DNA from 3 places in the Erwinia sp. HR93 genome. Region 3 is predicted to be linked to each of the others. Evidence: predicted binding sites of a transcription regulator. Region 3 holds the regulator's gene; each other region holds the start of a gene.
The links. Region 3 encodes CRP, which controls carbon source genes, mostly activating them, when cyclic AMP is high. Its sites were predicted from a motif close to ATGTGANNNNNNTCACAT; they were not measured.
Positions count from the first base shown of each region.

Region 1 (10,296 bases), 590 kb from region 3:
CCGGTGCCAGACGGCGGCATTTACCTCGCAGTCGGGAATGGCGGCAAACCAAATATCAGCGCCCGTGTCATCGATGAACGCATTTTAACAGGAGTAAAACCGTGCTGATTGTTGAAACTATACCGCTGCTGCGCCAGCAAATTCGCCGCTGGCGCCTCGATAATCAGCGCGTTGCGCTGGTGCCCACCATGGGCAATCTGCATGACGGGCATCTTGCCCTGGTTGATGAGGCCAGAACGCGTGCGGATATCGTCGTCGCGTCTATTTTTGTTAACCCAATGCAGTTCGGGCAAACCGAGGATTTAGCGCGCTATCCCCGCACCCTGCAACAGGATAGCGAGATGCTGAGTCACCGGGGCGTTAGCCTGATCTTTGCACCTGCGGTACAGGAGCTTTTCCCACAGCAGATGGAAACTCAGAGCTTCGTTGAGGTGCCGGAGCTATCAACTCTGCTGGAAGGCGCCCATCGGCCCGGGCATTTTCGCGGCGTTGCCACCATCGTGAGTAAATTATTCAATCTGATTCAGCCAGATATCGCCTGCTTCGGTGAAAAGGATTATCAACAGCTGGCGCTAATCCGCAAAATTGTTGCGGATATGAACTACGACATTGACATTATCGGCGTACCTACCGTGCGCGCTAAAGATGGCCTGGCACTCAGTTCGCGTAACGGCTATCTCACCGGCGCTGAACGTAAACGGGCACCGACCCTGTATCGCGTGATGCTGGATATTGCGGATCAATTGCATGCCGGGGCGCGTAATACCGACGAGCTACTCGCCCAGGCGGCTCAAACGCTTAATGCGCGGGGGTTCCGTAGCGATGAACTGTTTATTCGCGACGCAATAACACTACAGCCACTAACCCCACACAGCACGCAGGCGGTCATTTTAATGGCGGCCTGGCTAGGCGAGGCGCGCCTGATTGATAACCTGCTGGTTTCACTTATCGAATAGATAATGTGCGCCAGTACGCACAGCGCTGGACCTATTCAGTGAGGCGTCGCGGCTGCCGCAGGGCTATAAGCCCAGGCGGCTCAAACGCTTAATGCGCGGGGGTTTCGTAGCGATGCACTGTTTATTCGCGACGCAATAACACTACAGTCACTAACCCCACACAGCACGCAGGCGGTCATTTTAATGGCGGCCTGGCTAGGCGAGGCGCGCCTGATTGATAACCTGCTGGTTTCACTTATCGAATAGATAATGTGCGCCAGTACGCGCAGCGCTGGACCTATTCAGTGAGGCGTCGCGGCTGCCGCAGGAGAGTTAGCTACGCAGTCCGCGTCCTCGCTGGATTAAATACCAGCACAGCCCGTAAAAGAGAGCGATAAAAATAATCAGCACGCCCACGGTCATCAGTAAACGCACGTCCGAGACGCCCAGAAAACCATAGCGGAAGCCGCTTATCATGTAGACGATAGGGTTTAAGCGCGACAGCGCCTGCCAGAACGGCGGCAGCAGCGTCAGGGAGTAAAACACCCCGCCCAGATAAGTCAACGGCGTCAGGACGAACGTGGGGATCAGACTGATATCGTCAAACGTTTTTGCAAAAATCGCATTTAGCAGACCCGCCAGCGAAAAGAGCACCGCCGTCAATAGCAGCGTCAATGCAACAAAAAGCCACGAATGCACGTGAAAAGGGACAAAAAACAATGAAATTGCAGTGACCAGCATTCCAACAAAAACCCCGCGGGCAACGCCGCCCCCAACATACCCGGCGATAATAACGTGGGTGGGTACCGGCGCTACTAACATTTCTTCAATATTACGCACGAATTTAGAGCTGAAGAATGAAGAAGCGACGTTGGCGTATGAATTGGTGATAACTGCCATCATAATCAGCCCCGGTACGATAAACTGCATGTAGCTAAAGCCGTGCATTTCACCGATGCGCGAACCAATCAGATTACCGAAAATGATGAAATAGAGCGTCATGGTAATCACCGGCGGTACCAGAGTTTGGATCCAAATACGCATAAACCGGTGAATTTCTCGCGCCCAGATGCTTTTTAGCGCTACCCAATAAAGCTGCATCATGCCTGCGCTCCTGTCTTATTATTAACCAGCGTAACGAATAGTTCTTCAAGCCGATTAGCTTTATTGCGCATGCTGAGCACCTGTATATCCTGCGCGCTTAGCTGACTAAAGAGGCTATTAATGCCCTGCTCACGCAGAACTTCTACTTCCAGCGTTGCGCTATCAATCATGTGCCAGCGGTACCCTTCCAGCGTAGGAGTCGCCTGCGTGGGGGCTAAATCCAGAATAAAGGTTTCGGACTTAAGTTTCGCCAGCAGCGCTTTCATCGAGGTGTTTTCCACCAGTTCGCCGTGCTGAATAATACCGATATTACGGCACAGCATTTCGGCCTCCTCCAAATAGTGGGTCGTCAAAATAATCGTCGTCCCCTGCTGGTTCAGCTCTTGAAGGAAATGCCACATAGAGCGACGCAGTTCGATATCCACGCCGGCGGTGGGTTCATCCAGAATCAGCAGCTTCGGTTCATGCATTAAAGCGCGGGCGATCATGAGACGACGCTTCATCCCGCCGGATAACATCCGCGCACGTTCGCTGCGTTTTCCCCATAAATCGAGTTGTTTCAGATATTTTTCACTGCGCTCCAGCGCCACACGCCGGGGCACGCCATAATATCCCGCCTGATTGACGACTATCTGTTGTACCGTTTCAAAGGGATTGAAGTTGAATTCCTGAGGAACCAGCCCGAGCTGTCGCTTGGCATTGACGACGTCACGATCCAGGTCATAGCCGAATACGCTAACCCGTCCGGCGCTTTTATTGACCAGTGAACTGATAATACCGATGGTGGTCGATTTACCGGCGCCGTTCGGCCCGAGAAGCGCGTAGAAATCGCCGGATTCAACGCGCAGGTCGATGCCGCGCAGCGCCTGAACGCCACCGGGATACGTTTTTGTCAGATGCTCCAGTTCCAGTGCATATGTCATAACAATGAGATTGCCCTTGCTTAGTATGTCGTTTACCCGCACTGAATGTTGAAACGCGACAGCCGCTGCCAGAACGCGCGCCCAGTAGCCTCGCTTCCTTCGGCTTCGCCTTTCATCATGCTAAGTATGGCGAGTAGGTTTCAAAAAAAGTTGAGTTGCCTTATATTACCTCAACGAACTACTTTGGTTACAGGTTGTTAACCTTACATGAAAACAATTGATACGCTTATCAGTAACAATAAAGTCTGGTCCAAACTGCTAGTGGAAGAAGATCCTGGCTTTTTCGAACAGCTTTCGAAAGCCCAGAAGCCCCGCTTTCTTTGGATCGGTTGCTCTGATAGCCGAGTTCCCGCCGAGCGCCTCACTGGCCTGGAGCCTGGCGAACTCTTCGTCCACCGCAACGTTGCCAACCTTGTCATCCATACCGATTTAAACTGCCTTTCCGTAGTCCAGTATGCGGTCGACGTGCTGGAAGTAGATCACATTATTATTTGCGGCCACTACGGCTGCGGCGGCGTGCAGGCGGCGGTAGAAAACCCCGAGCTTGGCCTGATCGATAACTGGCTGCTGCACATCCGCGATATCTGGTTTAAACACAGTACGCTGCTTGGAGAATTGCCGCCCGAAGAGCGCATGGATACGCTGTGCGAACTGAATGTGATGGAGCAGGTTTATAACCTTGGCCACTCAACCATTTTACAGTCCGCCTGGAAACGCGGGCAGAAAGTGTCCGTTCACGGTTGGGTATACGGCATCCACGATGGCCTGCTGCGCGATCTTGACGTCACTGCCATTAGCCGCGCTTCGTTAGAGCAGCAATATCGCAACGGCATGTCTAACCTAAAACGCGCGCATCATAACCACAGATGACATCATAAGCGCCGCGGGCTTAATTACCGGCGACCACGCGCTCACCTGAGGCGTATTCGCGCTATATTAAGAGGGAAACGCTCCCTCTTAACTATTTGCCTTCAAAGCTATGCCTTTACCGCGCCTTTATAACTTATTCCAGTGTAACGGGGATATAGTGAAAACACCTTTTCCGTTGGTGCTTATTTATTAACACCTACCGTCATCCGGGAACGTCAGTAACTTCTCCGCTCGCCGGAGATCCAGATATTATTCATCCAGTAAGATAACTTTGCCGATATAGGGCAAGTGGCGGTAACGCTGGGCGTAATCGATGCCGTAACCCACAACAAACTCATCCGGGATAGAAAAACCAATGTAATCGACCATTACGTCCACTTCACGGCGGGAAGGTTTATCCAGCAGCGTACAAATCGCCAGCGACTTAGGCTCACGCAGGCGCAGAATTTCACGAACTTTACTGAGCGTATTACCGGAATCAATGATGTCTTCAACGATAAGTACATCTTTACCGCGAATGTCTTCATCCAGATCCTTGATGATTTTCACATCCCGCGAGCTGGACATCCCGCTGCCGTAGCTGGAGGCGGTCATGAAATCAACTTCATGCGGCACCTGAACTTCCCGACACAAATCCGCCATAAAGATGAAGGAACCGCGCAATAGCCCTATTAGCACCATATCGCTCCCGCTATCGCGATAGCGCTCCGAAATTTGCTTACCCAGTTCTGCAATTCGGGCCTTAATTTTCCCTTCCGGGATCATGACTTCTACCGTATGTTTCATTTGATATAACCAACTGATTTATTTAATAGATAACTCTTTTGGCAACCGTAATTTGCGCGCTGAGAACCGTAAAGCGAAGAGTATAACAGCAAACCGCATCCCGGCGCTTCCCTTCCCGAATGCGTCATTTTTTGTGAATTATGTCACAATGGTTAATATATATAATTCATTGATACAAAAACTGTGTGAGTGTAAAAATTATGGAAAATAGAAGATCGCGACGGTCGAAAGCAGTGCTGCTATCGGCCCTGTTCGCATTGGTTACAGGGCTGTTTTTGCTGGGCGGGGGCGTATGGCTTACCTCGCTGGGCGGTTCCTGGTACTACCCTATCGCAGGGATTATCATGCTGGCGGTCGCGGTGCTGCTGTGGCGCCGCAGCGCGGGCGCGCTGTGGCTATACGCTTTCTTCCTGCTGGGAACCATGCTCTGGGGCGTTCACGAAGCCGGCTTTGATTTCTGGGCGCTGACGCCGCGCTGCGATATCCTCGTGTTCTTTGGCATTTGGCTGCTACTGCCTTTTGTGCGGCGTAAGCTTTTCCCCTCTTCTGCTGCTACATCGTCCCTGCTGGTTTCCCTACTGATCGCAGCCGGTATATTAATCTGGGCAGGGTTTCACGATCCGCAGGAAATCAATGGCACGCTGCCTGCCGCCTCCGCGACACCCGTTGCTCAGACCGATATCGACGATGGAGACTGGCCGGCCTATGCGCGCACTCAGGAAGGGCAGCGTTACTCTCCGCTAAAGCAAATAAATGCGCACAACGTTCATCAGCTTAAGCAGGCGTGGGTTTTCCGTACCGGCGATGTGAAATTACCGAGCGATCCCGGGGAAATCACTAACGAAGTCACGCCAATTAAAATCGGTGACACCCTTTATTTATGTACCGCGCATCAACGGCTGTACGCGCTCAATGCGGAAAATGGTAAAGAGAAGTGGCATTTCGATCCACACCTGAAAACCGATCCTTCATTCCAGCACGTGACCTGTCGCGGCGTTTCATATCATGAGGCCACGCCGCAAAATGCCGCAGCGGAAAATATCGCCGCCTGCCCGCGCCGCATCTTACTGCCGGTGAACGATGGCCGACTGTTTGCTCTGAACGCGGATAACGGTAAGCCCTGCGAAGATTTCGCCGATAAAGGGGTTCTCAATTTACAAAGTAATATGCCGGTGACAAAACCGGGCATGTACGAACCTACTTCTCCCCCCATCGTCACCGATCGTGTGATTGTTATCGCCGGTGCCGTCACCGATAACTTCTCCAACCGGGAGCCGTCTGGCGTTATTCGCGGGTTTGATGTTAACAGCGGCAAGCTTCTGTGGGTGTTCGACCCCGGCGCTAAAGACCCCAACGCGATCCCGGCTGACGAGCACCACTTTACGGAAAACTCGCCGAACTCCTGGGCGCCGGCGGTGTACGACAGCAAACGGGATATGGTCTATTTACCCACGGGCGTTACCACGCCGGATATATGGGGCGGTAACCGTACTCCGGAGCAAGAGCGCTACGCCAGTTCTATTCTGGCGCTGAACGCGACTACCGGTAAGCTTGTCTGGTCTTATCAAACGGTGCATCACGATCTTTGGGATATGGATTTACCGTCCCAGCCTACCCTTGCAGATATCACCGATAAAGACGGTAACACGGTGCCGGTTATCTATGCGCCAGCGAAAACAGGCAACCTGTTTGTGCTGGACAGACGCAACGGTAAGCTTGTAGTGCCTGCCCCCGAGCGTCCGGTTCCTCAGGGGGCCGCGAAGGGCGACCGGGTGTCAGCCACTCAGCCATTTTCGGAACTGACCTTCCGTCCTGAGAAAAAACTTACCGATGCGGACATGTGGGGCGCCACAATGTACGACCAACTGGTATGCCGGATTATCTTTAAAGGCCTGCGCTATGACGGCACCTTTACGCCGCCCTCAGAGCAAGGAACGCTGGTTTTCCCCGGCAATTTAGGCATGTTCGAATGGGGTGGGATTTCCGTCGATCCTCAGCGCCAGGTCGCGATCGCTAACCCAATGGCGCTACCGTTTGTCTCGCGTCTCATTCCTCGCGGCCCGGGCAACCCTATCGAGCCGCCGGCAGGCGCGCAAAGTAGCGGGACCGAATCCGGGATCCAGCCGCAATACGGCGTTCCTTACGGCGTCACGCTTAACCCCTTCCTGTCGCCGTTCGGACTGCCGTGTAAGCAACCGGCGTGGGGCTATATTTCAGGCATTAACCTGAAAACACACCAAATTGCCTGGAAAAAACGTATCGGCACGCCGCGCGATAGCCTGCCGTTCCCGATGCCGGTGCCAGTGCCGTTTACGCTGGGTATGCCGATGCTGGGCGGGCCCATTTCTACGGCTGGCAACGTCCTGTTTATTGGTGCAACGGCCGATAACTACCTGCGCGCTTATAACGTAACCAACGGCGAGAAACTGTGGCAGGCTCGCCTGCCTGCAGGCGGACAGGCAACGCCGATGACCTATTCCGTTAATGGCAAGCAGTATGTGGCGATCGCCGCGGGCGGGCACGGCTCCTTCGGAACAAAAATGGGCGACTATATTGTGGCCTGGACGCTTCCCGATGACGCGCACTAAACCGTAATTGCCGCGCGCGAACGTCCCGTTTTGCTGATAACTAACACATAACGCTGTGCTTCAGAATGCTGATGCCATGGCGTGTTGTGCGCGTGCTGATGCAAAAGCGGCTGAGTATAAAGGCGGATCACAATGGCTGATTATCCCTATTGAATGGCTGAATGTGGATATTATACCTGCCACAGAGTGCAGTATCTTTGTTTTCAGCAAACACGGAAAATCCCGGAGACCTAAGATGAAGGCAGCACAGCGTATTGAACAGGCCCTACAGCAAATAGTTTGCCAGCCAGAGCATGATGAAACCCTGATTGCAGAGTACTTCTCACCTCACTACCAGCAGTGGGTTGATGGAAAATCGCTGGACTTTGACGGATTTGTGCAGCATATGGCGGCTGTTAAAGCGGCGACAAGCAGCGTTTGCATTGAAATACAGGCCATTGCCGAAAATGGCAATGAAGTGTTGACCCATCATCGGGTGAGCGTCGTCAAACCCGACGCAAGCGAGGCGGTAATAGATGTATTTGCTCGCTTCACCCTCTGCGAGGGAATGATCGTCCGCTGCCAGGAACTGACTTATCCACTAAGCGGAGCGGAGGAAGACCGGGATTTGGGAAGCCGACGTTAGGTCAGGCCATCCCGCTTTGGTGCACCACCCGTTGCGGATCGTCAATGCGTTGGGATGGGGTAAGACCAGAAACCCTTAAGGTGTAACGCCAGGTAAGGCTGGCGTTCTTCGCTGCGGAGGTTAAGATACGCCTGTGATGGATTTGAGGTTTTCACATGAGCATGCCGCTGTATATTCTTGCCGCCGGAAGCCTGAAGCGAGCATTTATTCCTTTATGTCAGCAGTTCAGCGCGTCAACGGGCATCCCCGTTAAGATTGATTTTGGCCCGGCAGGCCTGCTGCGTGAGCGCATAGAGGCCGGAGAGCGCTGCGATTTATTTGCATCGGCTAATACACTGCATCCGCAAACGCTGCTAAACAGCGGACGCGCGCAGGCGGCAGAGACGTTTGCTTTTAATCGTCTCAATCTGACGGCACGAAAAACGGCGCAGACCGAAAACGCCGACTGGCTGGCGCTGCTGGCGAACCCGGCGTTACGCCTAGGCACCTCAACGCCCGGCTGCGATCCGTCCGGAGATTACACCTGGCAGTTGTTCACGCGGCTTGAAGCGCGTTACCCGGCGCTGACGCTAAAAGCCAGGGCGCAGATGCTGGTTGGCGGAAGGGAATCCCTTTCGGTTCCGGTAGGCGAAATCGCCAGCGCGTGGCTGATTCGTCAAAACCTCACCGATCTGTTTATCGGCTACGCGCACTATGCGCAGGCGCTGGAAAACACCGACGATCTGCGCATCCTCGCGATCCCCGATGAATTCCAGACGCGCTGCGAATACCAGCTGGCGCTGATAAATGCGAACGCGGAGCCATTGGCGCGGTTCATCGTCGGCCCCGACGGGCAGACATTTTTACGTCAGGCAGGCTTTTTAACGCTCGATGGTGAATAAAGGGGCTATCACCTGGCGCGGATAATTCTCCAGCGTCAGGGTGCGAACCGGCACGCCGTAGGCGTCCAGCAGATGTTTCTCCGTTACGATTTCCGGCGTTTCTCCTGCCAGCCATTTTCCCTCTGGCAATAGCAGCAGCGTATGGCTTGCGACCTGCAACGCATGCGTCGGATCGTGAGTGGTAAAAATGACGCTGCGCTGCTGGCGATGCGCCAGATGGCTGATGAGCTGTAACACCACCTGCTGGTTCGACAAATCAAGCGCGGAGCAGGGCTCGTCGAGCAAAATATTCTGGCTGCCGCTGACCAGCGCGCGCGCGATCATCACCAGCTGCTGCTGGCCGCCGGAGAGTGCACCAAACGTCCGGCCCGCCAGTGAACCGATACTGAGCTGCTCCAGGGCGAGCATGACCTGTCGCTTATCTTCCACCGTTGGCTGAGAAAAGAGCCCGACGTGACGGGCGCGGCCCATCAGCACTACATCCTGAACCTGCCAGGCAAAGGCCGGATGGAACGACTGCGGGACGATGCTCACGCCGCCTTCCACCGTCAGCTTGCCACCCAGCGCGGGCAGAGCCCCGGTAAATGTCTCCAGCAATGTGCTTTTCCCACGCCCGTTGGCACCGAGCACGGCCCAGATGTCTCCGGGCTGGCAGGTAAAACTCAGCGGCGAAAACAGCGGACTGCCGTGGCCGTACAGCAATTCACTGACGGATAAAGAGGCGGCAATCATCGGGCACTCCTGCGGTTGCTGTAGATCAGCAAAAAGGTGAACACCGGCGCGCCGACCAGCGCGGTGATGATGCCGATCGGGATTTCGGCGGCGGTCAGCGTGCGGGCCAAGTCGTCTACAGCCACCATAAACGCGCCGCCAAGCCAGAAGGCGGTCGGCAGCAGGCGGCGATGATCGGCTCCCACGAATAATCGCGCCAGATGCGGGATCACCAGCCCGGTCCAGGCAATGCTGCCGCTGACGGCAACCTGAGCGGCGACCAGCAATGCGCAGCATATCAGTACGACTCGCCGTAATGACCTGACCGACACGCCAAGCGCACGGGCATCTTTTTCATCCAACGACAGCAGGTTGATGCGCCAGCGCAGGGCGAACAAAACGCCACCGGCTAGCAGGACGGGCACAACGATCAGCGAGATTTTATGCCAGCTGGCGGTGGCGAAGCTGCCGAGCAGCCAGAAGACGATGTTCGGCAGCACTTCTTCGGTATCCGCCATGTACTGCATCAGGCTCACCAGTGCGGCGAAAAAGCCGCTGAGAATAATGCCGGAGAGGATCAGCACCAGCGTGCTTTCGCGCCCCTGGAGCGTGGCTATCAGATACACCAGCCCGAGCGCTGCCAGGCCAAACCCAAAGGTAGAGCCCATCATCAGCAAGGGGCTCAGCCCCAGAAGGATCGCCAGCGTGCCGCCGAAAGCGGCCCCGGACGTCACGCCGATAATGTGCGGATCAACCAGAGGGTTGCGAAACACGCCCTGCAAAGTGGCACCGCTGAGTCCCAGCGCGGCACCGCACATAAATGCCATCAGCACGCGCGGCAGACGTACTGACCAGACGATCTGGCTGGCGATA
Region 1 covers NZ_JAXUDP010000001.1:1,586,388-1,596,683, reverse strand. Annotated here, with positions in the region: gene panC (pantoate--beta-alanine ligase) at 102-956, shown strand; partial or broken gene SFA31_RS07360 (pantoate--beta-alanine ligase) at 1,026-1,202, shown strand; gene SFA31_RS07355 (ABC transporter permease) at 1,269-2,039, opposite strand; gene SFA31_RS07350 (ABC transporter ATP-binding protein) at 2,036-2,962, opposite strand; gene can (carbonate dehydratase) at 3,170-3,832, shown strand; gene hpt (hypoxanthine phosphoribosyltransferase) at 4,082-4,618, opposite strand; gene SFA31_RS07335 (glucose/quinate/shikimate family membrane-bound PQQ-dependent dehydrogenase) at 4,819-7,206, shown strand; gene SFA31_RS07330 (nuclear transport factor 2 family protein) at 7,442-7,831, shown strand; gene SFA31_RS07325 (substrate-binding domain-containing protein) at 7,987-8,712, shown strand; gene SFA31_RS07320 (ABC transporter ATP-binding protein) at 8,692-9,441, opposite strand; gene SFA31_RS07315 (iron ABC transporter permease) at 9,441-10,296, opposite strand, start outside.
Region 1: a site for CRP is predicted at 4,750-4,767, ahead of hpt (hypoxanthine phosphoribosyltransferase). Genes of this name have one in related genera too.

Region 2 (10,296 bases), 280 kb from region 3:
CGATTTAGGATAGCAGTGGACGTGAGAATCAATCCAACCCGCGCTGATATAGCCTTTATTGGCAAGGCTTATCTCTTCACGAGCCGGTCCCGTTACCTCACCCAACGCGGCGATTTTCCCGTCCTGGATAGCGATATCGACGATACGCTCATCCACCAGGCGGGCCTGACGAAGGATTAAATCAAACATGGGTTACTCCTGAATTAACCGGGCGCCGAAGCGCCCGTGATACTTAGATAGCGACTGGGAAGAAATAACCGAAGAGCATTGCGCCCAGAATAGCGCCGCCGGTGATAGGCTTCTGCCAGATATAGAACACCAGTGCGCCAAACAGCGATCCCAGCCCGATAGGAATAGATGCCGTCATCGCGCTCAGAATAATCAACGGCCCCAGGAAACGCCCGGAAGCATTACCCGCGCCCATCATTACGTCGGCACCGTAGGTAGTGCCGCCTTGGTTAACCGTAAATTTACGCGCCAGAATGATGATATAACCGGTGGCCAATCCCAGGATTAAGCCGGTCACCAGCGAGGCCGCAAAATTCGCAACGGGGAAAACAAATCCTGCTCCCAGCAGCAGCGCTGGAACGCCCAGCCCGATACCGGTTTGAATAGCACCGCCGATATCCAGAATCCCAACCAGTGAACCTTCAATGATACGAGCAAACAGGAAGCTTGCCCCAAATGCCGCAACGGCACCGTAAACGCCGGTATCAATACCGGATTTCAGCATGGCGACGAAAGCCACCTCGTTAAACGCCCCGATCCCATAGAGGTAGTACATATGGGTACCGGCAAAAATCCCGGCTGACAGCAGGCCGACAAAGAACGGAAACGACCAGTCGGCATACCAGAAACCTTTTTTCTCTTCCATTTCTCAGCTCCTTATTTGCCGCTCATCGCGTTATGAATCAGGTCAAGCCAGTTCGGCACGCCCATATGGAACGATTCCAGCATTTTCATATCGAAACCGCGGAAGAAGGCGCTCAGCACAAACAGCGCAATAATTGCACCCATCATGATTTTGGTGACGCGATTCCAGCCGCTCTCTTCGACGCCTTTACCGATGAGGATCCCCAGCACCAGGCCCGGTACGGCGTTCCCCATAATGAGTTGCGCAAGGCCGCCAAAAATAGTGCCCCAGAAGCCAGAACGTTTACCCGCATCAATCGCCGCCAGCCAGAAAATCACCGGCATCACCGTGTTGACCAGCAGGTTCGCCGCAGGTACCAGCACTTTTACCGCCGTCACCTGAAGTGCTTCAGGAACGGATGAAGCGGTCATATTCAGGAAGGTCACGACTATCATGCCGATAATGCCGCCAGCCAGCGCCATTTTTCTCGGATCGTGCAGGGTTTCCGCTACGTTGCGATTTTTAATCATCAGAACCGCAGCCGCCCAGTGCGGAATTACGCGGTGATCGACATCCTGCGTGAATGCGCCGGCAGCAACGGAAGAAGCCCAGGCATTAAAGAAGAAACCTAGGCCGAAAGAGAAGTGAGAAGCGGGATCGCCTTCACAGGAATTAAGTTCCCCAAGTGTACGAAATGCGCCCATACCCTGGGTCGTCGGGGCATGGAACATACGTGCCGCCCCTGCGCCCACACCTACGCCGACCAGCGCGCCGATGATGAGCGATTTTATTAAAATTATTAAGAACATCACTCTGCCCTTGTATGAATGTTATATGGTTACTGTGCGACAAAATCCACGCTGTCGAGGTTAATGGCCGTTACCTGTACGGTAACATCCAGTTCGACGCGGTATGCTCGTCGCTCCCGGCGTAAAAAGAAGAAAAGAAAGGCTTCTTTACGCACCGCTACGTGCGCATGAACAACCGCCACATCCTGTGGCTCGATGCGCAGTAAAATATGGGGAGAGGCTTTCATCACCGCGCCCTGTACGTGGCTCAGGGCATCGGCAAAGGCTTTCGCTTTCGAATCACCTTTGCCAGAGACTCTCACCGTCTTGGTGAAGTGCTCTTTCATTATGCGCTGCCGTACTTCTTCTTCCAGGCTTCAACCAGGCGCTCGCCCAGCTCTTCTTTGTCCATAAAGCCAAAGCCCATAACATTACAGCCTTCGTTGATGGCCGTTACGCCTTCATCTACTGAGCGCATACCGTATTTAGCTTTGTAGCCGTATTTAGTCTGAGCGGTGATAGCGCCCGCGCCGCCGCTACCGCAGAAAGAGATCCCGAAAGTCGCGTTTTCTGCTTTCATGACATCGCCCAGTTTCATATCTGCTGCTACGCCCGGGATAACAATGGCGCGGCCGCCCGCTTTTTCTACGCCTTCAGCCACTTTCTGACCTTTACCCAGACGGTCACCAATCACGACTAAAATCTGTTCCATTTTTTCACTCCTTCACTTAAATATTGTCTTTTGCTACTTCGAAATGCACCGATAGCAGCCAGGATTCTTCAACGGGAAGGTTGCCGAATTTCGCCACAACCTGCTTCGCCAGATTCATTGAATCTTGTGAAATTTCTTCAAACAGGCTGGCATCCACTTCAGGTAACGGCTCACCGGTGATAGAGCGAAGCGCCATAGCCCGCACGTGGGAACTCAGCATTTGCTCTTGAACGGCGTTAGGGACAATGTCGTGCTGCTTGAGCAAATCTTTCGTCCAGGCCAGCATCTTTTCGCCTAACTCCGCGATTTCCGCTGTCCGATCGACGGTATCGTTGTTTGTTACTGTTCCGTTTTCCACGCTACATACCTTGTTATCTTGGGATGGCTATAAAACTATCGGGAACCGATAAAGGTTTGTAGCGAGTTGTTTTCCACTTCAAAGTGGAAATGGGGCGGCTAAGAGTGATCTAGTCCACATAATTCACAGGTATTAACCGTAAATACGCCTTTTGTGTGAAGTTGATCACGCTGAATCGAGAAAACAGACCGCACGAGTCGCTAAAAAGCGCAAAGCAGGTTTTGCGACCCGGCGCACTTTTCCTGCTACCATGAGCGCCAAATTACCGGTGTGTATCCCTGATGATGCAGATAACTAACGACATTACGTTTCGAAAACTGGCGGTATTTACGCTTTTTATGGAAAAAGGCAATATCGCGCGCACGGCAGAAGCGCTGGGAATAAGCGGCGTCAGCGTACATCGCGCGCTTCACTCTCTGGAAGAAGAGGTTCGTTGTCCTTTATTTCATCATAAGGGGCGAAATTTGGTACCGCTACCTGCCGCCCACACGCTGCTGGAATATGTCAACGAGATTACAGAAACGCTGGCGCGCGGGCTGGAAGAAACCCGACGCATCGCAGGCATTGACCAGGGGCGCTTACGTATCGGCACGCTCTATTCGCTTACGCTCGAAACCATCCCTCAACTCATCATGGGAATGAAGCTGCGCCGCCCCCAGTTAGAGCTGGATTTAACAATGGGCTCTAACCAAATACTTCTCAGTATGTTAGATGAAGGCTCTCTTGACGCAGTATTAATCTCTCTGCAGGAAAACGATGTCGATCGCGCCCATCTGGAAGTTCTGCCGCTATTTGAAGACGATATTTGCCTCGCAGCGCCGGCGAGTCTGACGCTGGATACCAGTGAGCCCGCCGATTTGCGGAAATTTAACCGCCATAAATTTGTTTCTCTGGCGGAAGGTTTCGCCACGTATGCGGGGTTTCAGGAAGCTTTTCACATCGCCGGTTTTGAACCGGATATCGTGATGCGGGTGAATGATATATTTTCAATGCTAAGCCTGGTGCAGGCTGGCGTGGGGCTGGCGCTAATGCCGGGAAGGATGAAAAAAGTGTATGAAAGCGATGTTCAGCTTTTGCCACTGGCTCAGCCTTATCAAATGCGCCAGCGCATTGCGATTGTGTTTGCACGTAACCGCGAACACGATCCTAATTTGCTGGCACTGGCGGCAGAAGGGCGAATGTACGCACGCAGAAGGCTTGCCGCTGATAAAGCATAACGCTGGCAGACCCGCGCAGGTTGCCACCATTACTGAGCCAGGCGGCTGGCAACTTACACCATATCTTGTAACAACCATACTGTAATAGTCAGTAAAACTTCTTTATTAAATTATTCATCTAAAACAATTGACGTGAGATTTTTGCACGTTTTATTACGCACCCTAAAATCATGAATCTTGTACTATGTGAATTTAATTCATAATGCCTAACATATGAACGTAAGCATATTTATCACACAAGTATTGATATTGCAGACCTGTCAATCAGGTATTAACCCAATTTGGATATCGAAAAACAGCAATTAATATATTATACAAACATAAACCCAGCGTTCATTAATATCATCTATAATAGTTAACTCCTATCATGCAGATTCTATCGATCGATATAAACATTATACGCACCGTTTGACCAGGGAGAAACAAATCCATATACTCCCGGTGGTTTTTTAACCTAGAAATGCTTCTGTTTTTCCTACATAAAATTATTACAGGCATAATAATGTTGAATATACAACTCATCTCTGATGATCAATATTTTTTGATGGGCATAAATGCACTACTGCACAAGGAATACAATTTATATAATTTTATATTAACCAAACCCCAAGATATAGATTCATTATCTATACCTGCCACCACCGATTTAATCATTGTTATTATTGATAATTCAGCACACCTTTCAGAACTATTCAAACTTGTTAACTCAACAAATATAAAAACACTTTCTATATCCAGGAATGATATTGATGGTGATATTGTTCTTAGAAAGAATTCATTATTCTTTTCTAATAAACGCCAGTCGCAGAATAATATAAAAAATAACATCCAAAGAATTATTAACAATGAAAACATAATAAATATAAAAATAACACCTGCCCAGAAGGTAATTATCAACTATATACTACAGGGGAGAGATATAAACTTCATTGCACGAAGGCTTGGGTTATGCCATAAAACCGTCAGTTCACATAAATGTTTATTCCTTAATCAGTTCAGGGTAGACAATATCTACCAAATATTAAGCATACTCATGTTAATATTCACTGAAAGAAATAAAGTTATCACTCATAAAAGACAAATAATGAATCTCCAACACCGATATTAAAAACGTGCCAACCAGCAACAGCGGTTATCCTTCTTCAGGAAGGCCCCTGAAATTTCACCATCAATTTATGATTGTTGCCAATAGCTCCCACACGTAATCATCCACTTATTTTTTTATGAACCGGCTTATTCAACGAAGAATGGTACTGACGCGGCGATTAACGCCACGTCGGAGCAGGAAGGAATCAGCGCCGGGCGCGAAGCTGACGCGCGAGATGGACCGCGACATCACAGCCGCTGCGTTCCAGGGAGATAGACTCTTCGCCACGCACTATGGCCTGGCGCGTCAGGCAAGTAAGCACGCCGCCGGGCGGCATCTCAATCGACAGCCCGACATCGCGCTCTTCCGCCGCAGCCATCGCATCATGCCAGTGCACGGTACGCGCCATATTAAAGGCCAGATCGTCGGCGATACGTTCGGGCTGCCAGAGCACGCGCGCAGTGCTCCCGCTGAGATATGCACAGCGCGGACGCATCAGCGTGACCGAGGAAAAGGCCTCGTTAAGCCGCTGCGCGGGCGCATCGAGCAGCGCGCAGTGCGACGGCACGCTAACCGCAAGACGGCGAACTTTATTCGCCCCTTTCACCAGCGCACGTTCGCCGACCTTCGCCATTAATTCATCACGCCCGGCGATAACAATCTGGCGCTCGGCATTAAGATTGGCAATGAAGGTTTCCGGCTCCAGCAGCGGCTCTACCTGCTCGCGCGATAATCCCATGATAGCGGTTAACCCGTAACCTTCGGGATACGCCTGTTCCATTAAATCGCCGCGCAGCGCCACCAGACGCAGCGCATCGTCAAAGCCCAGCGCGCCAGCCACCACGGCGGCAGGAAACGCGCCTATCGATAATCCACTCACCATATCCGGCGTGACGTCACGTTTAATTAGCTCTCGCGCCCATGCAACGCCGGCAATTAATAGTGAGAGCTGTACCGCGCGCGTATGATGCAGGGCCGATTCCGTATCCAGCCGCTCTACGTCTGCATCACCTAATACCGCACGCGCCTGCGCCAGGGTTTCATCACCAGCGGGCAACTGATGCAGCATGCCCGGATACTGAGTTCCCTGCCCGGGAAAAGTAAAAAGAATCTTCATTATTATTCCGCCTCCTGCACCCACGGATCGGCGACAAGACGCGGTCCGCGTGCGGTTTTCAGTAGCGCGCGCCCTTCCCGAAGCCATTCAGTCAGCGCGAATCCGCCGAGCGGCGTTTCAATCTGTGTGTCCGCACGACAGGGGAGTTGCGTTACCATCGCCTGCCAGCGCGCCAGTTCACTCGCTTCAGGGCGCTGGGGGGCGCGTATCAGTAAATCGAGATCGCTATCAGCGTGTATTACGGGAATCTCCGTCGCCAGCGCATAGCCTACGCTACCGGCGATCCCCCAGCGCCACGGCCATGCGCGCTGTATCAACTGAATCGCCGCCTGTAACGGCGGCGAGGAAACAAAAGCCGAGCGCTGTAGCGTTTGCATATCCACCAGCATTTCTGGCGTTACGCTACGCAAAATACGCGCCGGGTTAACCCAACCTGCGGCGCGCTCTGAGCGCCGCAGGCCGCGAACCCCAACCGGCACCAGCCCCTGAGGGTGAACATCGCGACGCACCACCACCGGCAGCGCAGGACGCCACTGTTGGGCGACCCAGGGGGCATTGATTCCCTGTAGCGCATCGTTATCATCCAGCCAAAGCAGCGTGTGCGGTTGAGGCAATTTCATGGCATTACATTCCTGACGTCAGCGAAATAAACAGCGGCAGCGTCAGAATACAAAGCACGGAGCTTATCAACAATACGGCTTCCGCATCCGGTGACTGCACGCCAAAACGGTTTCCAAATACCACCCCAAAGAAACCGGCTGACAGCGCTACCATCAGTACAGCGGTAATTGCCACCGAACCGTGCAGACCCAGAATGGCAACCACGCCCCAGGCGATCAGCGGCTGTACCAGCATGGTAGCGATGCTCGCGATGATAACCATCGTGTTGATTTTCAGGCGACGCGCAGACAGGATGACCCCGGTCAGGAACAGCGCGGCGGCGGTTGCTGCCAGGCCGAGCGGCTTGATTGAGGCCAGCAGCAGATCCGGCATTTTGATTCCGCAGGCTGACAGAACAACCCCTAACAGCGGTCCGAGAACAATCGGTTTTTTCACGGAGCGCCACATCAAAACGGGTAGCATCGCCAGAGAAGAACCGCTGTTTCCCCCTGCGGCGCGCGCTTTCTCACGCTCCAGCACCAGCAGGCAGAAAGGCGTCATTAATACGGAACCACAGGCAATAGATACCGCGACGGAAAGCGACGTAGACGGCCCTTCACCCAATACGCTACCGAGGATTGGCAGACCGAGCGCGGCGTAGTTCGGCAGTGCCACGGTCAGCGTTAATACCGCGGCGTCCTGCGGTGATTTATGGAATACACGGGTCGCCAGGAAATAAATTGCGCCCCAGGTAATCCACATGGAAAGCGCCAGCACGATGATCAGCGGAGACTGATGCACAATACCGGCCCATGGAGTCTGCACTGTCGCACTAAACAACGCCGCGGGCAGCGCAAAATCCATCACAAAAATATTCAGTAAGGAGACATTTTGGTTATCAACCATTTTCGCCTTACCCGCCCAGAAGCCCAACAGCATAATGACAAAAATAGGCGCGAGGGCATGAACAATCACATAAGTCATATATTCACCTGTAATGTAGAAAAATCAGCACCAGAACGATGATTATTATTTTCAGTATCAGTACGCCGCCGGCGTGCGCTACGCGGCGGCTTTCCCGGCAGTGCCGGGAAACCATCGCAGAGTGCGCGCCTAAAACACGGGCAACGGCGTACTGTCTGGCAGGTCTGTCTTAGTCTTTTTGAGTTTTACCAGCTGGCGCGCATGCGTTCGCGCACCAGGGCAGAACTGCGTCGATTGTCTGCGCCGAGACGGTTTTTCAACATCTTGTCCTGGCGCGCCTCGCCAATCGCCTGCTGCAGCGTGCGATTAACCAGCGCTAAGTCATCCGATGACGGCGCATCTGGGTTAGTGATATCCAGCAGGCTGGACAGCAATCCCAGCGTTTTATAGTTCTCGATGTCATACGCCATTGGCGGGATAGTAGAGGCCAGTTTCTCCAGTTCCTCTACGCTGCGCAGCGTAATACGCGCCGCCGATTCTTTCCCCATCGCATGGATCTGCACGCCGCTATCGTTGAACGCGATAAGCTGATTTGCCTGATAGCCGTGCGCCAGGAAAGCACCGGACATCGCCTTACCGACAATTAGCCCAATAACCGGATGCCCGGCCAGCCGCGCATTGGCATAAGCGGCAGCGGCGCCTGCCAGCGCCTGGTGAATACCAAACGCTTCTTCGCGGCGGCCATAGGCCTGGCTCGGTACATCAATGACGGCAATGATGGCGCGCTTATGCACGTTATCTTTGTCTTCGGCGATAGTTTCACTGACTACTTTTGCCAGCGTCCAGCCTTCCAGTAGCCCTACCTCGCCCTGCGCTGCGCGAGGATAGTGGTTGTGGGCATCCGGTACGACGGCGATGAAGCGCGCGCTTTCGCCCGCGATGTCACCATCCGCCACCTGGACAGAGGGACACAGGCCACTCATACGCTGCGCGCCTGGCACCAGTTTTTCTAGCCATAAGGCACCGCGGCTTTGTGTCTGGCTCATGATTTCACCTCCCCAAAAAGCTGTTTAATCTGCTCGCTGTCGGCCTGCTTACGCGTATCGAACTGGCTCAAACGCTCCAGATACCACGCGTAGTTATCAGTGCGCACGCGCTCCGGCACGCCTTTCGCCAGTGCATCGTTCACCGCCTGTTTCACCGCGTTAATGCCATCCGGTACCAGTGCGTCAACCAAACCACTGGCGTAGCGTACTTCGCCGCCGGTCATGCTCCAGATAAACGGACGATTGCGAGAGTCATATTCTTCAATGCCGGCTTCCTGTTCGATAACCTGAGGTCCATTGAGCCCCAAACGCGCTTCGCGAGTCACGATGAGATGACTGCAAAGAGCGGCGGCAATGGACATTCCGCCGAAACAGCCTACTGTCCCGGTCACAATGCCGATAACCGGCGTGTAGCGGCGTAAATCGACAATAGCTGCGTGGATATCAGCGATAGCCGCCAACCCCAGGTTCGCTTCCTGCAGGCGCACCCCACCCGTTTCGAGGCTTAATACCGCCTGAGTTGGAATTCCGTTACGGTTATCCTCCGCCGCCAGCTCCAGCGCTGCCGCCATTTTGGCACCGGACACTTCACCCATACTGCCGCCCTGGAAGGCACCTTCGATGGCAACGACAACAGCCGGTTTACCGTTGATAGTGCCTTTTGCTACTACCATACCGTCATCCGCCTGAGGAACAATGCCCTGCGGCCCTAACCACGGAGAGATAATGCCTTCAAAAGGGTCGAGAAGTTCACGATAGCTACCGTCATCCAGCAGCGCGTGGGCGCGCTCACGCGCTTTTAGCTCGATAAAACTACGATCGTCACGCATGGCTGACCTCCTCAAACACCTGTTCGATGCGAATACGCGCCACGCCCGGCGTCGCGCCAAAATCGTGGATTTGCATATGCCCGGCGGGCAGATTGCCCGTCAAAGCGATTCGGTCAAACAGCGCCTGCCAGCGCACTTTGCTGTTATCCACTGAGGTGATGATATCGACGGTCAGAGATTTCCCCTGGTCGGCGGTAAACAGCACCTCCATATCACCGGAACCCACAACGCCTGCCAGCGATTTTCCGCTAACGGTGCGGGTTGCCGGGAATGACAAACTCATCTGTTCCATAACACCCTCTTAATCGTGTAAATGTGGCTCTGAGATACGCTCCAGCAGCAGCGTGGCTGCCAGCAGGTCGGCAGCGCCGCCCGGCGACGCGTTAAGCGCCAGCATTCGCGTATCCAGTTGTGCAAGCGCGGCTTTACCCTGCGGGCAGCGACAGCCGCCAGCCAGCAGTACCGCGCGCGCGCCGTTTTGCATCGTCTCCAGCCCCGGCAGACCGGCCCGTGAAAGTACGCAGGTGTCGCTCAGCGAAGTCATAATTGCCATTAGTGCGTCGATCCGGGCTTCGTCTTCGCTCGCCCCCTGACGGCGACTGCGCAGAAGCTGCGGCAGCGCGAGACGCATAATGTGCGGGAAACCGTTTTGCGCTTCTTCCCGCGCGCCGGGAACCTGATAACGCCGCGTCGCCCGCAGACCTTTACTGAATACTTTCGGAGCCGCCGTATCCGGCAGCGCCGCCAGACTTGCCGCCGCATCA
Region 2 covers NZ_JAXUDP010000001.1:1,281,079-1,291,374, reverse strand. Annotated here, with positions in the region: gene SFA31_RS06020 (amidohydrolase/deacetylase family metallohydrolase) at 1-189, opposite strand, end outside; gene SFA31_RS06015 (DUF4310 family protein) at 233-874, opposite strand; gene SFA31_RS06010 (DUF4311 domain-containing protein) at 886-1,662, opposite strand; gene SFA31_RS06005 (DUF4312 family protein) at 1,692-1,988, opposite strand; gene SFA31_RS06000 (SFCGS family glycine-rich protein) at 1,988-2,353, opposite strand; gene SFA31_RS05995 (glycine dehydrogenase) at 2,370-2,711, opposite strand; gene SFA31_RS05990 (LysR family transcriptional regulator) at 2,996-3,928, shown strand; gene SFA31_RS05985 (hypothetical protein) at 4,431-5,036, shown strand; gene mdcH (malonate decarboxylase subunit epsilon) at 5,221-6,132, opposite strand; gene SFA31_RS05975 (malonate decarboxylase holo-ACP synthase) at 6,135-6,752, opposite strand; gene SFA31_RS05970 (AEC family transporter) at 6,757-7,716, opposite strand; gene mdcE (biotin-independent malonate decarboxylase subunit gamma) at 7,902-8,702, opposite strand; gene SFA31_RS05960 (biotin-independent malonate decarboxylase subunit beta) at 8,699-9,532, opposite strand; gene mdcC (malonate decarboxylase acyl carrier protein) at 9,525-9,824, opposite strand; gene SFA31_RS05950 (triphosphoribosyl-dephospho-CoA synthase) at 9,834-10,296, opposite strand, start outside.
Region 2: a site for CRP is predicted at 2,814-2,831, ahead of SFA31_RS05995 (glycine dehydrogenase). Genes of this name have one in related genera too.

Region 3 (10,296 bases):
CGGGCACCCGAAAGCTTACCAAACCCACTGCTGCGTATGGAAAAAGTCAGCGCAGGCTACGGCGATCGCATTGTGCTGGATTCCATAAAACTGAATCTGGTGCCCGGTTCACGCATCGGCCTGCTGGGCCGTAACGGCGCGGGTAAATCTACGCTGATAAAACTGCTCGCGGGAGAGTTAGCGCCGTTTAGCGGCGAAGCGACGCTGGCAAAAGGTATCCGCCTTGGGTATTTCGCTCAGCATCAACTGGAGTACCTGCGCGCGGATGAATCCCCGCTACAGCATTTATCCCGGCTGGCGCCTAAAGAATCAGAACAGACGCTGCGCGATTATTTGGGCGGCTTCGATTTTCGCGGCGATAAAGTCACCTCCCCTACCGGCCGCTTTTCCGGCGGTGAGAAAGCGCGCCTGGTACTGGCGCTCATTGTCTGGCAGCGCCCTAACCTGCTGCTGCTCGACGAACCGACCAACCACCTGGATCTGGATATGCGCCAGGCGCTCACCGAAGCATTAATTGAATTTGAAGGCGCGCTGGTGGTGGTTTCGCACGACAGGCACCTGCTGCGCTCGACGACAGATGACCTGTATCTGGTGGATGATGGGCAGGTCGCCGCCTTCGATGGCAGCCTGGACGATTATCAACAGTGGCTCAGCGATCGGCAAAAACAGAGCGTTCAGTCAAATGACGCGGCGCCTAAAGAGAGCACAAATAGCGCTCAGGCGCGTAAAGACCAAAAACGCCGCGAAGCAGAATTCCGTTCGCAAACTCAGCCGCTGCGTAAACAGATAGCCAAGCTGGAAATAGAAATGGATGCGCTGAATGCCAGGCTGACGGATGCGGAAACGCAGCTTAGCGATACCGCACTTTATGACGCCGCGCGTAAAGCGGATCTGAATGCCTGTTTACAGCAGCAAAGCCAGGCAAAAAGCGCCCTGGAAGAAACTGAACTCGCGTGGTTAAGCGCTCAGGAAGAGCTGGAACAACTCATTCAGGCCTTTGAAGGCGGCGAATAGTAGCGCTGAGCATTTTTCAAAAGCTTAAATAAACAAACCGGTAGCGGGATTATCACCCGCTGCTGTCTTCCCCCGATACCGTTTCTGTTCGGTTAATACCATATTCATCCTTTCTCCTCACATTTACTGGCAGAATAGCGGCGTTCATACCGCCATTAGCGCATACAGGGCAGTACAGTATTGCTATAGCCGCCTTCACCGGCGGTCTAATACTCGCGTAGCCCGACGACTATAAACGAAGAAAAAAGAATGACGGATGTTTCCGCGATGAGGCGCCGGTTCCGGCGCAGGCAATCGACAGATTACCAATGCCCGCGCTTACTCAAAAAGAGCAGAATGAAGTTCAGCGGCTGATTGAGCAAAATTAAGCGCACGCAGCCTGCAGAACCCACGGCTCGGGTCACAAACCGTGCGGCTAAACGCAAGTCCGAAAATGAAGCAGCGCCGCTGCCGTTTGATGAAATATGCTGCAGCTTGAAAAAAGAAAGGGCTTCTCCCCGATGTACAGCGCGAGCTGACCGGGATTATTAAATACGCCCGGCTTATCCGGCAGTGTATGCAAACCGATCCGCGCGACGTGGAGCCGGCCACCCGATTTTTACAGCGCTACCTGCCAGCGGTTGAGGAAATTATCTCTAAAGCGCAGTCGTTATCTCAACAGCTTGCAAAACACGGCACCGATCAGAAGGTTCAAAAACAAAGCCTGCGTATTTTGCAGGCTCTGCACTCGGCTTTTCGCCAAAAACATGCGCAACGACTGGAAAACGATGAAACCGAATTCAATACCGAAGTCAGCACACTGGAAAAATTGCTCAAGACCGATGGATTCCTCTGGCGCAATGCCGCTGAAAGTTAATAATGCTTGATTCAACGCGCCGGCACAGAGCGCCATCAAGGATAGGAAAAATGAACAATAGCGCCCTACCACAACAGAAGAAACTTAGCGAAAACAGATGGCTACGCGGTGCCATCGTTTTCGTTATGCTGGTATTAGCCGATGCCTTCCAACAAAAGTTCCTGCCGCTGGCGGACCACTTAACCGTGCTGGCGGTGGTAGATGACTTACTGGATGGCGTGGTGTTGATATATTGCTGGATAGCAGGCATAACGCTGGCCCGCACGCTGCTGGAAGACAGAGCCGCATTTTTAGCAGGATGCATAACCGGCCTGCTGTGGCTCCCGTTTGGCGATACGCTGGCGCTGCCTTTTTGGGCCGGCGCGGGTGCCATGCTGGCCCATGTATTTAATCGCCGACGCTCGCTGAGCAAAATGTTTATCCTGTATGCCCTATTGTGGATTATCGCGATCATTTATTACCTGAGCGCCTACTCCTTCTCCGATAGCGTGGGCTACCTGTTTCTCTTCATGGGCATACTCATCGGTTATATTATTTATCGTAAAAATGTAGAGGCAGGCCTGCAAAATTCGCCGGGGTTTCGCGCCACGGCGCCGCAACCGCAGCGCCAAACGGCGGCCTCATTACCAACGCCACCGGCGCCCGATCAAATCGCCCCGTTCGAGGCTGAAATCCTGCGTCTGGAAGCCTTAAATCTGCGCCCGGAATCCATAGCGCGCGAAGTCGCTATCATTCTCCGCTATGCCAGGCTCATACAGCAGTGTATGCAAACCGACCCTCGCGATGAGGAGCCTGCCACCCAATTTCTGCGCCGTTATCTGCCTGCGTTAGAAGATATTGTAATTAAAAGCCAGCGTCTTTCGCACCAGCTTGAGGAACGCTATGCAGGGCAGCAGCATCAGGAAAACAGCCTCGCGATTCTTCAGGCGCTGCGCTCTGCATTCCGCCAGAAACACGCGCAGTTACTGGAAAACGATGAAACTGAATTCAGTAGTGAAATCAGCACGCTGGAAAAATTACTCAAATCCGATGGGTTTCTTTAGCGCCACGCGGCGGGGCGCCCGGTGTGCCCCGCAGCGTTTGCTACCTTCTCGTTTTATTATCCGCCGCCCGCTCTGCGCGCAGACGCAATAATACCCGGCAGCGCTACCGGATACGTTTACCTTGCTGCCAGCCCGCGCCTGTAAACGCATTGGGGAATTAGCCTTTAATGCTTTAAAACGGTTTTCCGCCTCTACCCGCAAACCCTGGTTTTGCCGATAAGTTTACAGGCCACTCCTCCACGCCGTGGGTAACAGCATGAGCGAGATTATTAGGTGCTGTCTGAGAAACCCATGGGCCTGGAAACAGGCTTCTATTGGCCTGCGTGCGGGGCGATGCGGCCATCCTCTGGAAAAAGGTATAAAGAGGAGCGTACCGCGCTATATGTTTCAGAGTCATAATATCGTCATGATGCACGGCTTCAAAACGGATTGCGCTGTACTGTTTTTTAAGGAAGCACTGCTTAATGATGAACTGCATCCGTTGGTGCGGCAAACCGCTAACCCCCAGACAGCGCGTCAACGTCACTTTACCCATGCCGTTCAGATTAACGCCCAAACTCACATTATCGATAACCACATTGAAATCGCCACTGCCGCGGGGAAAGCGTAGTCTATAAAGCAACGGATGATTAAGTCATCACCGATAAGCGAATGCACCAATTCCAACGCCCGCCCTGCGCCAGGGATTTTACGGCTGGCATCGGGTCGCCAGCGTGCCTGGCCGCTGTATTGCTCCACGTCAAAGCGGGCCATAACGCGCAGGGCCAGAATTGAAAAATACCTCGCACCTAGTCCGGCAGGAAAAGGACCGCGCGATCGTTAAACCCGCCGCTGTTGGCGGTGCCGGGCATAATCTGAGACAAAATGTCGGGATAAGCTCCCGGAATTAGCGGCAGTGGCATTGCCCCGCTCGCGTCGAGTGACCGTTTACAAGAAGCAGCAAAATTTTCATCCTATTTACCATCGGCGTGAAACATTATTGGCAGGGCAAGACACTGAGACTCAGAAAATGCGCCGCAAAGGGGGCCAGGATGACGCTTCGCAACGTGGCTCTCACCTCACGCAATAGGCGAATACCGTAATGCAAATGCTTGCTCCTGCAGCCATTAAAATAGTGGCTCAGGCGTCACAGCATGCGGTAAACACAGTAAAGGCATAAACATAATGCGCATCACAAGGTATAGTAGGGCGCGTTTTTATTGAATAACTCAATCACTATGGCAGATATCACACCGGTGGAACTGACAATGCCGCAGTTTCACACCCAAACGTTTACTCCGATGTCAGGCGCAGGCAATCCCCATCTTCAAACTATGCTGCCGCGCCTGATACGGCGCAAACTGGCGTTTAAACCGCACTGGCAGCGTCTCGATATGCCGGACGGAGACTTTGTTGACCTGGCGTGGAGCGAAGATCCGGCTCAGGCCACCCACAAGCCGCGCCTGGTGGTATTTCACGGTCTTGAAGGCAGCCTGCATAGCCCTTACGCGCACGGGCTCATTCATGCCGCCGCGCAGCGCGGCTGGCTGGGCGTAGTGATGCATTTCCGCGGCTGTAGCGGCGTGCCAAACCGTAAACAGCGCATCTATCATTCAGGCGAAACGGAAGATGCCTCCTATTTCCTGCACTGGCTCTCAATGCGCTACGGCGAAGCGCCTACCGCTGCCGTAGGCTTTTCGCTTGGTGGTAATATGCTGGCCTGCCTGCTGGCGCGCCAGGGCGAGGCGTGCCGCCTGAAAGCCAGTGCGATCGTTTCCGCACCGCTCATGCTGGAGCCGTGCTGCCACCATATGGAAAAAGGGTTTTCCCGGTTCTATCAACGCTATTTGCTAAATTTATTAAAAGGCAACGCGCGCCGGAAACTTCAGACCTGGCCGGGCTCTCTGCCGGTGGAACTTCCCCAACTGCGCCGCATCCGTCGCATCCGTGAATTTGACGATCTCATTACCGCGAAAATCCACGGTTTCCAGGATGCGCTGGATTACTATCGCCAGTGCAGCGCACTGCCAATGCTGCCAAAAATCACCGCACCTACGCTCATCATCCATGCGAAGGACGATCCTTTCATGGATAACCAGGTCATTCCCGATATCACACAATTGCCTGCTAATATTGAATATCAACTTACCGAGCACGGCGGCCACGTCGGCTTTGTCAGCGGTACACTGCGCAGGCCGCAGATGTGGCTGGAAGAGCGTATCCCCGCCTGGCTAGCGCGCTATTTGGAACACGAAGTATGATAATTCCCTGGCAAGATATCGCGCCGGAAATGCTGGACAGTCTGATTGAGGCTTTTGTTCTGCGCGAAGGAACGGATTATGGCGAACAGGAGCTCACGCTGGAGCAAAAAACCGCAGACGTTAAGCGCCAGCTCCAGTGCGGCGAGGCGCTCATTGTTTGGTCTGAATTACATGAAACAGTCAATATCATGCCGCGTACGCAATTTCGTGGGTAACATCATGTCTCAGAAAAACTTATCTTAACGCCGCGCGCCTGGCGTCTATACTGCCCGTAAACGCAGCGCATTCGCGCCTTAGCCAGGCAGGAGTCATGACGCTATGTCCTCCAGATATCCCATTATTGCCGTAACCGGCTCCAGCGGCGCTGGTACCACCACAACCAGCCTCGCGTTTCGTAAAATTTTTGCCCAGCTCGGATTACGCGCGGCGGAAGTCGAAGGCGATAGTTTTCATCGATACACCCGCCCGGAAATGGACCAGGAAATCCGTAAGGCCCGCGACTTAGGCCGCCATATCAGCTATTTTGGCCCCGATGCGAACGATTTTTCCCTGCTGGAAAACACCTTTATGGAATACGGGCGCAGCGGCCACGGGGAATCCCGGAAATATTTACACACCTACGACGAGGCGGTGCCCTGGAATCAGGTTCCCGGTACATTTACCCCCTGGCAGCCGCTGCCTGCGGACACGGACATCCTGTTTTACGAAGGTCTACACGGCGGGGTGGTCACGCCGCAGATAGACGTGGCGCAGCACGTAGATTTGTTGGTCGGCGTAGTGCCTATTGTAAACCTAGAGTGGATACAAAAACTGGTGCGGGATATGAGCGAGCGCGGTCATTCCCGCGAGGCCGTGATGGACTCGGTCGTGCGTTCAATGGAAGACTATATTAACTACATTACCCCTCAGTTTTCGCGCACGCACATTAATTTCCAGCGCGTGCCCACCGTCGATACGTCAAATCCCTTCGCAGCCCGGGCGATCCCCTCACTGGACGAAAGTTTGGTGGTGATTCATTTTCGTAACCTGGAGCAGATCGATTTCCCCTGGCTGCTGGCTATGCTGCAAGGCTCGTTCATTTCTCACATGAATACGCTGGTAGTGCCGGGAGGGAAAATGGGGCTTGCAATGGAGCTTATCATGACACCGCTGGTGAAACGGTTAATTGAAGACCGGGGAATCAACTAAAATCGCGCGCCTTATTAAAGACGCGCAGCGTCTAATCAGGCTTCAATCACTTCCCATGAATGGGTAATATTGGCCGCCTTTTCCAGCATCAACGCAACCGAACAGTATTTTTCGGCTGACAGTTCAACCGCACGTGCAACCGCGTTATCCCTCAGCCCGCGCCCGGTAACAATAAAGTGCAGATTAATATGCGTGAAAAGCCGCGGCGCTTCTTCACGGCGCTCGGACGTAAGTTTAACCTCACAATCGGTTACGTCATGGCGCCCTTTTTGCAAGATAGAAACCACATCTATCGCGCTGCAACTTCCGGCCGCCATTAATACCATTTCCATCGGGCTTGGCGCCTTGTCTCCTGAATTACCGTCCATCAAAACCTGATGACCAGAGGCGGATTCGGCGAGGAATGTTAGCCCTTCTACCCATTTAACTCGTGCCTGCATTTTGTACGCTCCGTTAGATTACGCTTCCCCACAGAGTAAGCGTCAGGGGCGAAACTGGCAACAGAAGGCGACCTGCGTCAAGCTGAAACGAGACAAGAAGAGACACTGGTGAAAAGCTATGTTAAAACAGACCGGATACTGCTGCGTCGTAGTGAAGGTCATTCAGGTAAAAACTTTACTGATAACAGGCTGTTCTGATCCCCTTCCCATTTAAAACGCAGAACTCGTTTACCACGTTTGGGAGAAGCATAAGCGCCTCTTCCAGATGCCAGTTTATAATCAGAGGATAACCGCACATGGTGCTTGGCAAACCGCAAACAGACCCGACTCTCGAATGGTTTTTGTCTCATTGCCACATTCATAAGTATCCCTCCAAAAGCACGCTCATCCATCAGGGTGAAAAAGCCGAAACGCTTTACTACATCGTGAAAGGCTCCGTGGCCGTACTGATTAAAGATGAAGAGGGCAAAGAAATGATCCTCTCATACCTTAATCAGGGCGATTTTATCGGCGAACTGGGCCTCTTTGAGGAAGGGCAGGAGCGTAGCGCCTGGGTTCGGGCCAAAAGTGCCTGCGAGGTCGCGGAAATCTCCTATAAAAATTTTCGTCAGTTAATCCAGGTTAATCCGGATATTCTAATGCGCCTCTCATCACAAATGGCGCGTCGCCTGCAGGTCACCTCTGAAAAAGTCGGTAACCTTGCTTTCCTGGACGTTACCGGCCGCATTGCTCAAACCCTACTAAACCTGGCGAAGCAGCCTGATGCCATGACGCATCCTGACGGCATGCAGATAAAAATTACCCGCCAGGAAATCGGGCAAATCGTGGGCTGCTCCCGTGAAACCGTCGGCCGCATTTTAAAAATGCTCGAAGATCAGAACCTGATATCCGCGCACGGCAAAACTATCGTCGTCTACGGCACGCGCTAAACGCGGCGGCGCGGCGTGTTATCACGCACACCGCGCCGATACCTCAGGTCGTTATATATGTGGCGCCGACTGATTTATCACCCTGAAGTCAATTACGCGCTGCGTCAGACGCTGGTGCTATGTCTGCCGGTTGCCGTCGGCCTGGCGCTGGGTAACCTTCGTCTTGGTCTACTTTTTTCATTAGTTCCCGCCTGCTGCAATATGGCCGGGCTGGATACCCCTCATAAACGCTTTTTTAAACGACTTATCGTTGGCGGCTGCCTATTCGCCTCTTGCAGTCTGATCGTGCAATTATTGATGCGAGAAAATGTGCCGCTGCCGGCCATCTTCTTCGGCATGGCGCTGCTTCTGGGCGTAACGGCGGAAATCAGCTCACTGCATGCAAGGCTATTTCCTGCCTCAATGGTGGCCGCTATTTTTACGCTCAGCCTCGCGGGAAACATGCCGGTTTGGCAACCCATGCTGCTGTACGCGCTTGGTACCACCTGGTACGGACTGTTTAATCGCTTTTGGCTTTGGCTGTGGCGTGAACAGCCGCTGCGTGAAACGCTCAGTTTGCTGTATCGCGAGCTGGCTAATTACTGTGAAGCGAAATATAGCCTGCTGACGCAGCACACCTGTCCTGAGAAAGCGCTGCCGCCGTTGCTGACGCGCCAGCAGAAAGTCGTTGACCTGATAAGCCAGTGCTACCAGCAGCTTCATATGCTTTCCACCGGCAGCCAGCAAAGTGACTACAAGCGCCTGCTGCGCATCTTCCAGGTCGGGCTCGATTTGCAGGAGCACATCTCTGTCAGTCTGCATCAACCGGAAGAAGTGCAAAAGTTAATCGAGAAGAGCCACGCTGAGGCGGTCATTCGCTGGAACGCTCAAATCGTCGCCTCCCGGCTGCGAGTGCTGGCGGATGACATTCTTTATCATCGCTATCCCCGCCGCTTTAGCATGGAAAAACCGCTATCTGCGCTGGCCAAAATCGCCCGACAACACCCGGATAATCCGGTTGGGCAATTTTGCCACTACCACTTCAGCCGCATCGCCCGCGTGCTGCGCACCCAGCGCCCGCTATACGCACGTAATCTTATGGCCGACAGAGAGCGCCGCCTGCCGCTCTTCCCCGCGCTAAAAAATTATCTATCGCTAAAATCTACGGCATTGCGCAGCGCGGCCCGCACCGGCGTTATGCTGGCAATAGGCAGTCTGCTCGGCAGCGCGCTGCATCTGCCTAAACCCTGGTGGATTTTAATGACGATTATGTTTGTCACCCAAAACGGTTACGGAGCGACCCGGGTGCGTATTTTTCACCGGGCGGGCGGAACTATGGCCGGGCTGCTGGTAGCCGCCGTCACGCTGCATTTCCATGTGCCGGAGGGCTATATGCTATTGGGCATGCTACTCATTACCCTGATTGGCTACCTGATTATTCGCAAGCAGTACGGGCTGGCAACGGTAGGTTTTACCTTGACGGCGGTGTATACGCTTCAACTTCTCTCGCTGAACGGCGATCGGTTTATTATGACGCGGCTGGTGGATACGCTTATCGGCTGTCTCATCGCCTTCGGTGGCATGGTATGGCTGTGGCCGCAGTGGCAAAGCGGCCTGCTGCGCCAGAACGCACACGACACGCTGGAGGAAGACCAGCAGGCTATCCGCCTGATTTTAAGCGTCAACCCACAGCCAGGGCCGCTGGCATACGAACGTATGCGGGTAAACCAGGCGCATAATGCGCTATATAATTCGCTCAATCAGGCAATGCAGGAACCCGGATTCAATACCCGCTACCTGACCGATATGAAACTTTGGGTGACCCACAGTCAATTTATCGTCGAGCATATTAATGCGATGACGACGCTGGCGCGCGAACATACTTTGCTAGAGCCCGCGCTTGCCCAGCGCTATCTGGAATCCTGCGAGATTGCGATTCAGCGCTGCCAGCAGCGCCTGGAGTACGACGAACCAGGTGAAACCGACAGCGCCAATATTCTGGAATCAATGGATATGCTTAACAGTGGACCGCTCAGCACGCTGGAGCAGCATCTTCAGCGCGTGCTAGGCCATTTAAATGCGATGCACACAATTTCATCTATCGCGTGGCGCCAGCGCCCCCACCACGGCATATGGTTAAAGCGGCGCCTGGGGGGCGAAAACCCGTCCGTACGAAGTCTAAGCCAGGCCGATTAGCCCTGAATAAACCGTTCTATCGCCTGCGCGAAACGGCGCATCCCCTCTTCAATCTCATCGTCGCTAATGATTAAAGAAGGCGCGAAGCGCAATACGTCTGAGCCAGCGCTCAGGATAGCGACGCCGGACTCAGCGGCGATATTCACTAACTCGCCCGCGCGCCCGCGATACGGCGAACTCAGCACCGCCCCGACCAATAACCCCATACCACGCATCTCACAGAAAACATCAAACTGCTCCCCAATTTGCTGAAGATGCGCAATAAAGCGCTGGCGCTTACGCTGGACGCCCTGTAGCACTTGCGGAGTATTAATTATCTCCAGCGCCTTTAACGCTACGGCGCAGGCCAGTGGATTACCGCCATAGGTGGAACCGTGCGATCCCACGTGAAACGATGAGGCGATATCGGCG
Region 3 covers NZ_JAXUDP010000001.1:997,437-1,007,732, reverse strand. Annotated here, with positions in the region: gene SFA31_RS04695 (ABC transporter ATP-binding protein) at 1-1,014, shown strand, start outside; gene SFA31_RS04690 (5-bromo-4-chloroindolyl phosphate hydrolysis family protein) at 1,571-1,870, shown strand; gene SFA31_RS04685 (5-bromo-4-chloroindolyl phosphate hydrolysis family protein) at 1,921-2,913, shown strand; gene SFA31_RS04680 (hypothetical protein) at 3,296-3,523, shown strand; gene SFA31_RS04675 (hydrolase) at 4,131-5,153, shown strand; gene SFA31_RS04670 (YheU family protein) at 5,150-5,368, shown strand; gene SFA31_RS04665 (phosphoribulokinase) at 5,472-6,341, shown strand; gene SFA31_RS04660 (OsmC family protein) at 6,377-6,781, opposite strand; gene crp (cAMP-activated global transcriptional regulator CRP) at 7,078-7,710, shown strand; gene SFA31_RS04650 (YccS/YhfK family putative transporter) at 7,768-9,885, shown strand; gene argD (bifunctional acetylornithine/succinyldiaminopimelate transaminase) at 9,882-10,296, opposite strand, start outside.